Regions from separate parts of the Bacillus cereus group sp. N8 genome, predicted to be linked through region 2. Evidence: a T-box and tRNA genes for the amino acid it is inferred to sense, from the RefSeq annotation. Region 2 holds a T-box; the other holds one or more tRNA genes.

Region 1 (6,685 bases), 350 kb from region 2:
CCTAATGCAAAATCATTTACTTTCGTTTGACCATCTTCGTTAACTAATTGTTTCCCTGCCATGGATAAAACTTCACCATTTTTCGGATTCATCATTACAACGAAAGCGCGATCTAAAAGCGGTTCTGACCCTTTAAATTTAATTAAGTTTTTCTCAAGAATCTCTTCTACACGCTTTTGTAATTCCATATCAATTGTTAAATTCAGGTCATTACCTCGTTGTCCTTGTGATACATTAATAGTTTCTAAAATATTACCGTCTTTATCTGTAACATTTCTCACTTCGGATTTTGTACCGTGTAAACTATCCTCGTACTGTTGCTCAATGTAACTTTTCCCTACGCGATCATTACGATTATAATCGCGAACAAGGTAGTAATCTAATCGCTCTCTCGGTAACCCTTCATCAGAAGTCGTCACACCACCAAGTACACTTCGGAACGTATCCTCATACTTATATTTTCGTTCCCAGTCGACATTTGTATCTACACCTGGTAATTTCGCTAAATTTTCACTAATAATCGCATATTCTTCTTCTGTTGCACCTTTTTTAACGATTTGCGGCGTCATTGCATATCCGCTTTCCATCTTACTTTTGATCGCCAATATTTCTAAATCTTTTGCTGACAATTGACTGATTTCTTCTTCTGTTACACGATTTCGTTGACGCTCATCTAGCTCTTTCTCTTCAATTTTATTCGCTTTCAACTCTTCACGATCTTTTTTTGTGATTTTTGTTTTTGCTTCTTCTTTATGTAAAGCAAGCCAATAATCTTTTTTATCGCGATCTGTTAACTTATCTGTTGGGACCTCAATTAAATCTGCTAACTTTTTCGCCGTTTCTAAGCGAGCATCTGCAGTTGATCCCTTCATTTTTGTAAATGTAATTGTACGAATAGGCTCATTATCTACGACCGCTTCTCCATTACGATCAAATATTTTCCCACGCGGTACAGGATTACTTATCGTTGAATTTTCTTTCTTCTCAACTTCATTTTTATATTCCTCACCACGAACAATTTGTACGTATCCAAGCCTTACAATAACCGCGGAGAACATTAAAAACACGCAAAAAAACAACACGTTTAACCGAAAGGGAACGTGGGTCTTTGTCTTTGTCTGGTTCTTTTTCTGCTTCTTGCTCATACAAACCCCCTCTACCAACAGCTATGTAATGTGAAAGGGACACCTTCATACAGGTGTCCTCACTGCTGTCTTACATCTTTTTCTATTCTAGCATAAAACACACGATAAGTTAACCTTCTGGTTCAGTTTGATTCTGCGCTGTTCCTTGTGCTCCAACGCTGGTTTTGTTCACATTTCCCTCATCATATTTGACATTTTTAACTGCAAAATAAATAAGAAAATGTCCAGCTCCTAAAATACATAGTAAAAAAGGTAAACTTTTTTCAGGAGGAAAGAATATGACAGCACATAAAAAACTTAAGATGGAACACATTCTTCCAGCATTTAACCATAATTCCCTGACTACTACATATTCTACACGCCATTCTCTCGCCTGTTTTGCTCTACCAATTACATCGTATGTCATGGATCCGTACGGAACGAGTAAAATAGGATATGCAACCGCAATACATGCTGCATAAATAAGTAATTTCGTATATGTAACATTGAAAATAACTAAAAATACGACCGCATATAAAATAATACCACCGAGTAAAATGGCTTTTTTTCGCCATTCCTTCTTTAACATGCGGGCAACTAAATAATAGCATACAAATGATACTGCAGAGTTCACTAAACTATATTTCCCTAGCGCTAACTCGCTACCAGATGCTAAATAGACGTATACCGAAATAACGAAAATAAACGTTCCTTCTCTCAAACCCTGGAAGAAATGAGCGCGTGTAATTCTTCCCCAGTTTTCATCAACTTGCCGCTCTTTCAATACTTGTACAATTTCATAGCGCCCTTCACATTCTCTCTTTGATAAAAAAAAGCTTAAAACAACCGCAATCGCAAATAGCATTAACGAGAGGAAAAAAACGACCGTATAACCACTCCATTTTTCCATACGTGAAATTGTATATCCGGCTGCAATTGGCCCAATCATTCCAGAGAACGATGTAAGAAGTCCGAGAAAACCGTTAAAAAAGTCTCTTGTTTCTGGTTCTGTAATCTCAAAAGTCAACAAGTTAAATGCAAGCCAATAAAATCCATAACCAACTCCCAAAAGAGCTCCCATTAGTAAAATATAGTGAGATGCACTTTTTCCCGCTACTAAAACGACGATAAAAAAAACAGCTAACGTGCCTACACCTATTCGCAATAAAATCGAACGATCAATACGTTTCGCTAATTTCCCCCCCACAAGAAATGTTAGAGGCTGTAATACAACGCTGGCCAAATTATACAAGCCCAGATTTACATAATTTTGTGTTTGCTTCCATAAATAAATGTTTACAAACGTATTTGATAAAGAAATTGCGAGCGTGTATAAACCGCCTATAACGAGCAATAATACTAAATCCCGATTCACTTCAACATCACCAATTACATGTTTCCACTTCATACACAACTCTCCTTTACTTCATGTTCTAGTCTTCCAAAGACAAGCTCAATTATGTAAAAGGAGAGCATAGAAAAAAGCTAGGAGAAAACTCCTAGCTTTTTTAGCTGTATTAACTTTAATTATTTTGCTTCTTGGTAAAGTTTTTCAGCAACGTTCCAATCTACAACGTTCCAGAATGCACCGATGTAGTCAGGACGACGGTTTTGGTAATTTAAGTAGTAAGCATGCTCCCAAACATCTAAACCGATAACTGGAGTTTTACCTTCAGTTAGAGGAGAATCTTGGTTTGGAGTGCTTGTTACTTCTAACTCACCATTGTTTACTACTAACCAAGCCCAACCAGAACCGAAGCGAGTTGCGCCAGCTTTTGCGAATTCTTCTTTGAATGTATCGAAGCTACCGAATTTCGCTTCAATCGCAGTTGCAAGTTCGCCTACTGGTTGTCCTCCGCCGTTTGGAGATAGGATTGTCCAGAAGAATGTATGGTTAGCATGTCCGCCACCATTGTTACGTACTGCTGTACGGATTGCTTCAGGTACTTCGTTTAAGTTTGTTACTAATTCTTCAACGCTTTTATCAGCTAATTCTGCATGACCTTCTAAAGCAGCGTTTAAGTTTGTAATATACGTGTTGTGATGTTTTGTATGATGGATGTTCATTGTTTCTTTATCAAAGTGAGGTTCTAAAGCATCATACGCATAAGGTAAATTTGGTAATTCGTGTTTTGCCATTGTTATATTCCTCCCGGTTTATGTATTGTCACTATATATGTGACATACAACTTCATTCTACCCTAATTGCCATAGGGTGCAAACAAATAAATCACATTGTCTTGCTATCATTAAAGTAGCAAAATTCCCACTTCTTTTCAATTAAAATGCTCATATATCCGTAAAAAAAGCTTCCTTCTACAAGGAAGCTTCCTGCTGACATAATAAACATGCGAAATGGATATGGACCCTGTAGGACTCGAACCTACGACCGGACGGTTATGAGCCGTCTGCTCTAACCAGCTGAGCTAAGGGTCCACAATTATGTATGTAACATTAAAAATAACTAAATTCCCATTGGCTATATCGTTTGAGAAATGTAAGATAAATTTACCATATACAAAAGAAAAGTGTCAATTGTATTTTTCTCTCCTAAAAGAAGAAAATTAAGTAAGAAGAACTTTAGTCCTTTCTACTATATGTAAAGATAATATATCTTGAGCTTCTCTAGATTCGTACGTTACAATGATTTTATACATACATAAAGGAAGTGAATCTATGTCCATTTTTACACAGCTAGCAAAAAGCGTATATTCGCCTAAAGATATGGCGCTTTTCCGTTTTCAAAAAATCGGTAAAACCATTTTGTATATTATGCTTCTTTGCCTAATCACTACTATTCCAAGAACTTTCTTGTACGGTAGCGTTATTCAAGATGGTGTTAACATGGTAAATAAAGTGATTGAAAAAGATTTACCTGATTTCAAAATTGAAAATGGCGAACTAACAGCTGATATTGACCAACCTATCGAAAAAGAAGATGGAAATGCCCTTTTCGTATTTGATCCAAATTCAACAGACTTAGAAAAATATCAAAATAAAACAGGTTTATTTGTTTTAAAAGATAAAGTAGTCTCCATGGGAAATGGCCAACCACAAACATACTCTTATAATGACTTATTAGGTGCATCTCTTGAGAAGAAAGATTTACAAGATTTCATTTCGTTATTTGACAGTATTTATCCAATCTTACTATTCGTTATTGGGTTCTTACTGTACTTGTTCCAATTATTTATTACCTTTGTAGGAGTTACATTACTTGCCTTCATCGGTTCTGCAATGAGCGGTCAACGCAAATTATCTTATAAACAAGTTTGGACGTTAACTGCTTACAGCTACACAATTCCAACAATCTTCTTTATGGTTATGGATTTATTCAAAATAAACGTACCTGGAGCAACATTCATTTACATTGCAGTTGTTTTAATCGTTCTATACTTAACAATTAAAGAAGTTCCAAAACCAAAAGATAAACAAGAACTATAAAAAAATGCCTAAATAGGCATTTTTTTTTTGGACAAGCATATATTCCTAGCAAAGGAGTGAAGGATATGAAGAGATTAGGTGTACTCTTATTCGTGCTTGTCCTCGGTTATATATTTTATTACGACATTAAAATCGGTACTTTACCGATGTTAAGTTCATACAAGAAAACAACAGCTGCCGAAACGATAAAAAAAGAAAATACAGATACAAAGCAGAATAAAGAGAAAGAAACAGAAAAAGAAACGGATACAGCTTATAAAGCAATTGAAGTAAAAACTGGTGATACAGTCCTTTCTATTACAGAAGCGATCAATAAGAAAAAAATTCCTTCTATTGAAAAAGTAATTGATGATTTTAAACAATTAAATAAAAATACATCTGCTACAAAAATCCAAGTTGGAAAGTCTTATAAATTCCCGTTATATCAATAAGCCATCACTTAATCCTTGTCAATTACATAAAGGCGCTGATACAATAGTAAAAGTGAAACCGAGTACTTTGGTTTCTATAGCCCTTTCTCACACATACTATCATTGATGTAAGGGACTAAAATAAGAAACTTCTTTTATAAGGAGAGCGATCTATTCGTGAATGAAATGACTCATCGTACAAAAACACGTCCAGTTAAAGTCGGTAATTTAACAATTGGCGGTAACAATGAATTAATTATACAAAGTATGACGACAACAAAAACACATGATGTTGAGGCTACAGTTGCTGAAATTAAACGTTTAGAAGAAGCAGGCTGTCAAGTCGTGCGTGTTGCTGTTCCAGACGAACGCGCAGCAAATGCTATTGCTGATATTAAAAAACAAATCAACATTCCACTTGTTGCTGATATTCATTTTGATTATCGCCTTGCTTTAAAAGCAATTGAAGGTGGCATTGATAAAGTACGTATCAATCCAGGTAACATTGGTCGTCGCCATAAAGTAGAAGCTGTTGTAAATGCAGCAAAAGAACGCGGTATTCCAATCCGTATCGGTGTAAACGCAGGTTCATTAGAACGTCACATTTTAGAAAAATATGGATACCCAACTGCTGATGGTATGGTCGAGAGCGCACTGCACCATATTAAAATTTTAGAGGACTTAGATTTCCACGATATTATCGTATCAATGAAAGCCTCTGATGTTAACTTAGCAATTGAAGCATATGAAAAAGCCGCTCGCGCTTTTGATTATCCATTACATTTAGGTATCACAGAATCAGGAACTTTGTTTGCTGGAACTGTAAAAAGCGCTGCTGGTCTTGGAGCAATTTTAAATAAAGGTATCGGAAATACACTACGTATTTCTTTAAGTGCTGATCCAGTGGAAGAAGTAAAGGTTGCACGTGAACTATTAAAGTCATTCGGTCTTGCATCTAATGCCGCAACACTTATTTCTTGTCCAACTTGTGGTCGTATTGAAATTGACCTAATTAGCATCGCTAATGAAGTAGAAGAATATATCTCTACACTTCAAGTTCCAATTAAAGTTGCGGTACTTGGCTGCGCTGTAAACGGTCCTGGGGAAGCTCGTGAAGCTGACATCGGTATTGCTGGTGCACGCGGAGAAGGTTTATTATTCCGTAAAGGGCAAGTTGTTCGTAAAGTACCAGAAGAAACTATGGTAGAAGAACTGAAAAAAGAAATTGATGTAATCGCTGCTGAAATGGCTGCCGAACGAGAAAAAGAAAAACAAGAACAATAAAAAAGACGGTTGCCCACAATTTTTGTGAGCAACCTTTTTACATTTAAATTAAAAACTCGTCAGTTAATAACCGACGAGTTCTCTCATTTTGCACATTTTGGACAACGACCATATATTTCGAACTTATGTCCCGTTACCTCATAACCTTTAAAATCTTTATTCATAAAATCCATTGGGCAAGAAGTGATTTCTTTCGTACCACCACAATCTAAACAAATAAAATGATGATGATGTTCCATAATAGAGCACGTAAAACGAAAATGTTTTTCACCATTTAATTCCGTTTGCTCTAAAACTCCAATTTCAGCGAATACCGTTAAGTTACGATAAATCGTATCGAAACTAAGTCCTGGATAATCATCCTTCATATGCTCTAAAACGTCTTTCGCAGTTAAATAACGATTATGTGCCGCGAATAATCTT
Region 2 (6,685 bases):
TTTTCTTACGATTTGTCAATACTATTTCCGTAAAATATTTAGTACTTCTTCAAACACTTCTGGAATCGGTGCTTCAAACTCAATATATTCACCAGTACGAGGGTGATCGAAGCCTAAAATTCCTGCATGAAGTGCTTGCCCATTCAGATTTAATGTTTTCTTCGGACCATACTTTGGATCCCCTGCAAGTGGATAACCAATATATTTCATATGAACACGAATTTGGTGCGTACGTCCCGTTTCTAAGCGACATTCTACAAGTGTAAAGTCTTTAAAGCGTTCTAACACTTGGAAGTGCGTAACAGCATTCTTACCATTTTCATCAACTGTCATACTTTGACGCTCTTTCTTATCACGACCAATTGGCGCATCAATTGTTCCTTTATCATGTGGAATTACACCGTGTACAATCGCTTTGTAGCGTCTTGTTACTGTTTTTGCTACAAGTTGATTTACAAGTGATTCGTGCGCCATATCATTTTTAGCAACCATTAATAGTCCAGATGTATCTTTATCAATACGATGCACGATACCAGGACGCATTACACCGTTAATACCTGATAGGTCTGTACAATGATGCATAAGTCCGTTTACAAGCGTACCGCTTGTGTGTCCTGGTGCCGGATGCACAACCATACCACGTGGCTTATTTACAACGAGTACATCTGCATCTTCATAATAAATTTCTAAATTCATATCTTCCGGTTGAATATCTAACTCTTCTGGGTCAGGAATTGTTACCGTAATTTCATCATTTCCTTTTACTTTATAATTCCCTTTAACTGATTTCCCATTTACTGTCACAACGGCATCTTTAATCCATTGCTGTACTTGTGAACGTGACCATTCACTGTTTATTTCTGCAACGAATTTATCAATTCGCTCGCTTTTTTGTTCTTCTGCAACTGTTACTTGTACTACTTCACTCATTCAATTACTCCTTCGTTTTCTTTCCTTCTAATACTGTTTGAATAATAATTAATACAACACCAATACACAATGCTGAGTCAGCTATATTGAATACTGGATAGTTGTACGAGAAAATATACACGTGAATGAAATCCACTACTTCTTGTCTAAATACACGATCAATAAAATTGCCAATTGCTCCGCCTAAAATTAGACCTAATGAAATACCTAGAAGTTTGTCCGTTTTTGCATATTTTTTCATATAAAATACGATAAATGCTACGAAAACGACTGTAATAATGTAGAAGAACCACATTTTATTTTCTAAAATACCCCAGGCAGCTCCTCTATTTCGATGTGATGTTATGTATAATACATTATCGATAATCGGAATGCTCGTACCCAATTCCATGTTCTTTACAATTAGCCACTTCGATATTTGATCGATGGCAATGACAAATAACGCTATTACATAATATATCATTTTCATTTCCCCCACAAAGACAGTGTACCTCAAAATTTTAGCATAGCTGCTACCTTTTCACAATGAACCTTTATAGAAGAATAAAATAAATTAAAAAAAGGTAACATAATATCGTTGTGCGTATTCATACATTTACCTTTTCATAGAAAAATTCATGAATCGTACGAGCAGTCGGCATTATTTTCATTTGTTTTGTAGAAATCGCTCTCCCAGTTTCTTCACAAATACCGTACATATCTATTTCCATTTTAAACAATGCACGTTCTACATCTTTTAAATCTTCTTTTATATCATGTAATAGCAATTTTTTCTTTATCTCTTCCTTTATTTCATATCCAAGCTCCCCGCTAAACTCTGTATCATATTTGTGCATGACTTCTTTAGCTAGTCTCTCTTGCAACTCTTTTCTCATCAATTGCAATTCTTCTTTTATTTCCATATATATTTCATTCACGTGTACATTCCTCCCAGCTGCAATGTACGATTAGTGTGTCCGAAATTCTCACGCTTACCTCACACACATTTTTCCTTCATAGGAAAGAGAGTGAAAATTATTTCAATATATCATCAACGAAAAAAACAAAAAAAACTGACTGCACTTACTCGCAGTCAGTTTTTTATTATTTTACATAGTTTTCTTTAACAACTGTTGCACAACGCTCACACAATGTTTCATGTTCTGCATCTTTACCAATTGTTTCTGAAACAACCCAACAACGTTCACACGTCTCACCTGTCGCCTGTGCTACAACTACAGCTGTATGCTCATACTTTGGTGCTTCTGTTGGCGCTTCTTCAATTGTACCACCAAGTTTATACTCAGAGACGATGAATAATTGCTTTAAGTCTTCGCTAATAGACTCTAACATAGCCTTCATTTCTGCAGTCGGATATAGCGTAATGCTCGCATTTAATGACTTACCAATTACTTTCTCATTACGAGCTACTTCTAAAGCTTTTAATACGTCATCACGTAATGTCATAAATGCATCCCATTTTGCTCTTAATGCTTCTGAACCCTCTACTTCTGCAGCTTCTGGCATATTAGTTAACTGTACGCTTTCTTCTTCTGCACCAGGAACATATGGCCATACTTCATCAGCTGTATGAGGTAAGATTGGCGTTACAAGTTTCGTTAATGCAACAAGAACATCATATAATACAGTTTGAATTGCACGACGATCTGCGTGATTTGCACCTTCAATGTATAAAATGTCTTTTGCAAAGTCTAAGTAGAATGAACTTAGATCAATTGTACAGAAGTTGTGAATTGCATGATATACAGCAGCAAAGTCATATGTTTCATATGCATCTTTTACTTTTGTAATTAAATCATTTAACTTCACTAACATGTAACGATCTACTTCACGAAGTTCAGCTACCGCTACTGTATTTTCACTTGGATTAAAGTCATCTAAGTTTCCTAATAAGAAACGGAATGTGTTACGGATTTTACGATACACTTCTGCTACTTGTTTTAAAATATCATCTGAGATACGTACATCAGATTGATAGTCAACAGAAGATACCCATAAGCGTAAAATGTCTCCGCCTAATTGATCCATAATTTTCTTCGGTACGACGATGTTTCCAATCGACTTACTCATTTTACGTCCTTCACCATCTAGTACGAAACCATGGCTTAGTACGCCTTTATATGGAGCTTTACCAGTTACAGCAACTGCTGTTGATAATGAAGAGTTAAACCAACCACGATACTGGTCAGATCCTTCTAAATATAAATCGGCTGGACGTTGTAAGTCATCGCGCTCTTCTAATACCGCTTGGTGAGAAGAACCTGAGTCGAACCACACATCCATGATATCTGTTTCTTTACGGAATTCACCATCTGGGCTACCTGGATGTGTAAATCCTTCTGGTAATAGATCTTTCGCTTCACGCTCAAACCATACGTTAGAACCGTGTTCACGGAATAAATCTGCTACATGGTTAATTGTTTCATCTGTAATAATTGGATCACCATTCTCTGCATAGAATACAGGAATTGGCACACCCCATGCACGCTGACGAGAAATACACCAGTCACCACGGTCACGAACCATGTTATGAAGACGAGTTTCGCCCCATGCTGGTATCCATTTCGTTTCCGCAACAGCTTCTAATAACTCTTTACGGAATGCTTCAATAGATGCAAACCACTGTGCTGTCGCACGGAAAATAATTGGTTTTTTCGTTCTCCAATCATGTGGGTATGAATGCGTAATGAATGTTAGTTTCAGTAACGCGCCTACTTCTTCTAATTTTTCTGTAATTGGCTTGTTAGCTTTATCATAGAATAAGCCTTCAAATCCAGGTGCTTCATTTGTTAATACACCTTTATCATCAACTGGGCAAAGTACTTCTAATCCATACTTTTTACCAACAACGAAGTCATCTTCCCCGTGTCCTGGTGCTGTATGAACACAACCTGTACCTGCATCTGTTGTTACGTGATCTCCTAGCATAACTAATGAATCGCGATCGTAGAATGGGTGTTTTGCAACTGTATACTCAAGTTCGCTACCTTTTACCGTTTTCACAACTTCAGCATTTTCCCACTCTAACGTTTTTGCAACTGTCTCAAATAATTCAGAAGCGATAATATATTTCTCGTCATTTACTTTTACAATGCTATATTCAAGCTCTGGATGAACAGAAATACCTAAGTTTGCAGGTAATGTCCAAGGAGTTGTTGTCCAAATGATAAATTTCTCATCACCTTCTAATACGTTCTTTCCGTCTTTTACAGGGAACGCTACGTAAATAGATGCTGATTTTTTATCTTGGTATTCAATTTCAGCTTCTGCTAAAGCAGACTCACTTGTTGGAGACCAGTAAACTGGTTTCTGTCCTTTATAGATATAACCTTTTTTCGCCATATCACCAAACACTTTAATTTGTTGTGCTTCATAAGCTGGCTCTAAAGTAATATATGGATTATCCCAATCTGCACGTACACCTAGACGCTTAAACTGTTCACGTTGACGTTCTACTTGTTCATATGCATACTCTGCACATAACTTACGGAACTCAGCAACTGTCATTTCTTTACGTTTTACACCTTTATTCGTTAACGCTTGTTCGATTGGTAAACCGTGCGTATCCCAACCCGGAACATATGGTGCACTGAAACCAGTCATTGACTTATAGCGAACAATAAAGTCTTTTAACACTTTATTTAATGCATGTCCCATATGAATGTCACCATTCGCATATGGAGGTCCATCATGCAATACAAATAAAGGACGGCCTTTTGTATGTTCTTGTACTTTTTCATAAATATTCATTTCAGCCCATTTTTCTTGCATTGCAGGCTCACGTTTTGGTAAATTCCCACGCATTGGGAACTCTGTTTTTGGCATTAGTAATGTATTTTTGTACTCCATGCTCAATTCCTCCTTACATGTATAAAAGAAAGACCTAAAAAACGGAATAAAAAAGAGACTTTCTCATCCCAAAAGGGACGAGAAAGTCTCCCGCGGTACCACCCTAGTAGATCCTATACATATGTATAAAATCCTCTTTATATTCTTAACGCGAATATACGCCTACGCTTACTTCATTTGTTCAGCGCGGAACTCCAGGGTGATATTCCCATTATCTCCTTATCCTGAGCTTACACCGTCCTCAGTTCGCTATATAAGGTATGAAAAAGGTACTTATCCCTATCTTCGTTTTTCTTAATAAATATGTTGTTTAAAATTATATGTAATAATGAGAAAAACGTCAAGCTTACACTGTTTCTTCTTTTTTCAACAGCTCATCTACTTCGTCTTCTAACTCAATTAACTTATCCCAATCATCGTTGTTTAACATTTCAAGCTGTGTTTCTAATAGCATACGGAAACGAGTTCGGAATACTTTTGCTTGTTTTTTTAATTCTTCAATATCAAATGCAACTTTTCTTGATTTTACTAACGCTTCGTTAATGATACGATCCGCATTCTTTTCAGCTTCACGTACAATTAATTTCGCTTCTTTTTGCGCATTACGTTTTACTTCTTCCGCTGCTTCTTGTGCAACAACGATAGATTTGTTTAGCGTATCTTCAATATTAGAAAAATGATCTAACTTTCCTTCTAATTGCGCAACCTTTTCTTCTAAAGCTTTTTTCTCACGAATGACTAATTCATAATCTTTGATGATTTGATCAAGAAACTCATTTACTTGATCTTCATCATAGCCACGGAATCCGCGACCAAATTCTTTGTTATGAATATCTAATGGTGTTAACGGCACAACGCCACCTCCAAGTAGTTATCTAAATTTCCTCTTTTAATTATATCTTTTCTTCGACAAAATAGGAGGATTTCCTGCTAAAAAAACCAATCATTTTAGTATACCATACAAAATTCTCCATTTGTCGCGCTTCGTTCTACCTTCTACAGAAAATATTTTACTTCTTCCGTATCCTCTAACCGAGAATACATCCCCTGGAAAACATTCATACGCAGTTTGCTCTACTGTTTTCCAATTGACTTTTACTAAGCCGCCTTTTATAAGAGGCTGTACTTTCTGCCTGGATATATGTAGCATTTCAGCTAACAAAACATCTAGACGAAGTGACGAAACTGTTCCAGATTTTTCTCCCCACTTTTCACCTACACGCAAAATTTGTTCTGCTTGTACAGGCGTGAGATATACTTTCACTTTCCCTATTGATTGTAAGTTCATTTCAATATACGATGCAACTTCTTTTGCAACTGCAATTTGGGCACGATTTTCTTGAAGCAAAATATCACCACATTTTTCTCTTGTTAAACCAAGTGACATAAATGCACCTAATATTTGCCTGTGTTCTAGCGTGTAAAATTTGGAAGGATAGTCAATTTCTAATACTTCTATTTGAAATTCCTCTTCATTTAATTCTAGATAGTCTGGATAAATTAGTGCTCTTTTTCGTTCAGATTCAGGCATCGCACCATCAAAGCGTACAGCAACCTCTCCTTGTCCTATTACCATAGAGACAATTTGTTGCTGTCTTGGATCAAGAAAATCTGTTAACTTGACTTGATGGTACTCAGCCGCCTGTTTCCACTCTAATACTTTATCCACAAAGACCTCTTCATCAGGTCTAAAATGCTCGTAGATGCTCATGCAAGTAACCTCTTATTATAAGAAATAGCGGAATAAACTTACTAAACCATTTGTAGCAAGCTTTAACGCAAGAATCGCAACGATTGGAGAGATGTCAATCATACCAAGTGGCGGAATAAACCTGCGAAATGGTTCTAAATATGGTTCACAAATACGTGCAAGGAACTCTCCAAAAGTTGATTCCTTTGCACCAGG

Evidence for each region. The T-box of region 2 lies ahead of ileS2 (isoleucine--tRNA ligase). A T-box ahead of a tRNA ligase gene usually reads a tRNA of that ligase, here a tRNA-Ile.
Region 1: it has a tRNA-Ile gene. The T-box ahead of ileS2 (isoleucine--tRNA ligase) is inferred to sense a tRNA for this amino acid. The anticodon was not compared.

What each region holds. Positions count from the first base shown of each region.
Region 1 is NZ_JAEHBK010000001.1:231,501-238,185, reverse strand. Features, by position in the region: gene JDS80_RS01230 (peptidoglycan D,D-transpeptidase FtsI family protein) at 1-1,145, opposite strand, end outside; gene JDS80_RS01225 (MFS transporter) at 1,255-2,532, opposite strand; gene sodA (superoxide dismutase [Mn]) at 2,652-3,263, opposite strand; tRNA gene JDS80_RS01215 (tRNA-Ile) at 3,487-3,560, opposite strand; gene JDS80_RS01210 (DUF1189 domain-containing protein) at 3,801-4,568, shown strand; gene JDS80_RS01205 (hypothetical protein) at 4,634-4,999, shown strand; gene ispG (flavodoxin-dependent (E)-4-hydroxy-3-methylbut-2-enyl-diphosphate synthase) at 5,165-6,262, shown strand; gene JDS80_RS01195 (Fur family transcriptional regulator) at 6,346-6,685, opposite strand, start outside.
Region 2 is NZ_JAEHBK010000001.1:578,856-585,540, reverse strand. Features, by position in the region: gene JDS80_RS03180 (RluA family pseudouridine synthase) at 22-930, opposite strand; gene lspA (lipoprotein signal peptidase LspA) at 935-1,393, opposite strand; gene JDS80_RS03170 (molecular chaperone DnaK) at 1,518-1,847, opposite strand; gene ileS2 (isoleucine--tRNA ligase) at 2,014-4,779, opposite strand; T-box leader at 4,850-5,074, opposite strand; gene divIVA (septum site-determining protein DivIVA) at 5,126-5,632, opposite strand; gene JDS80_RS03155 (YlmH family RNA-binding protein) at 5,723-6,490, opposite strand; gene JDS80_RS03150 (YggT family protein) at 6,506-6,685, opposite strand, start outside.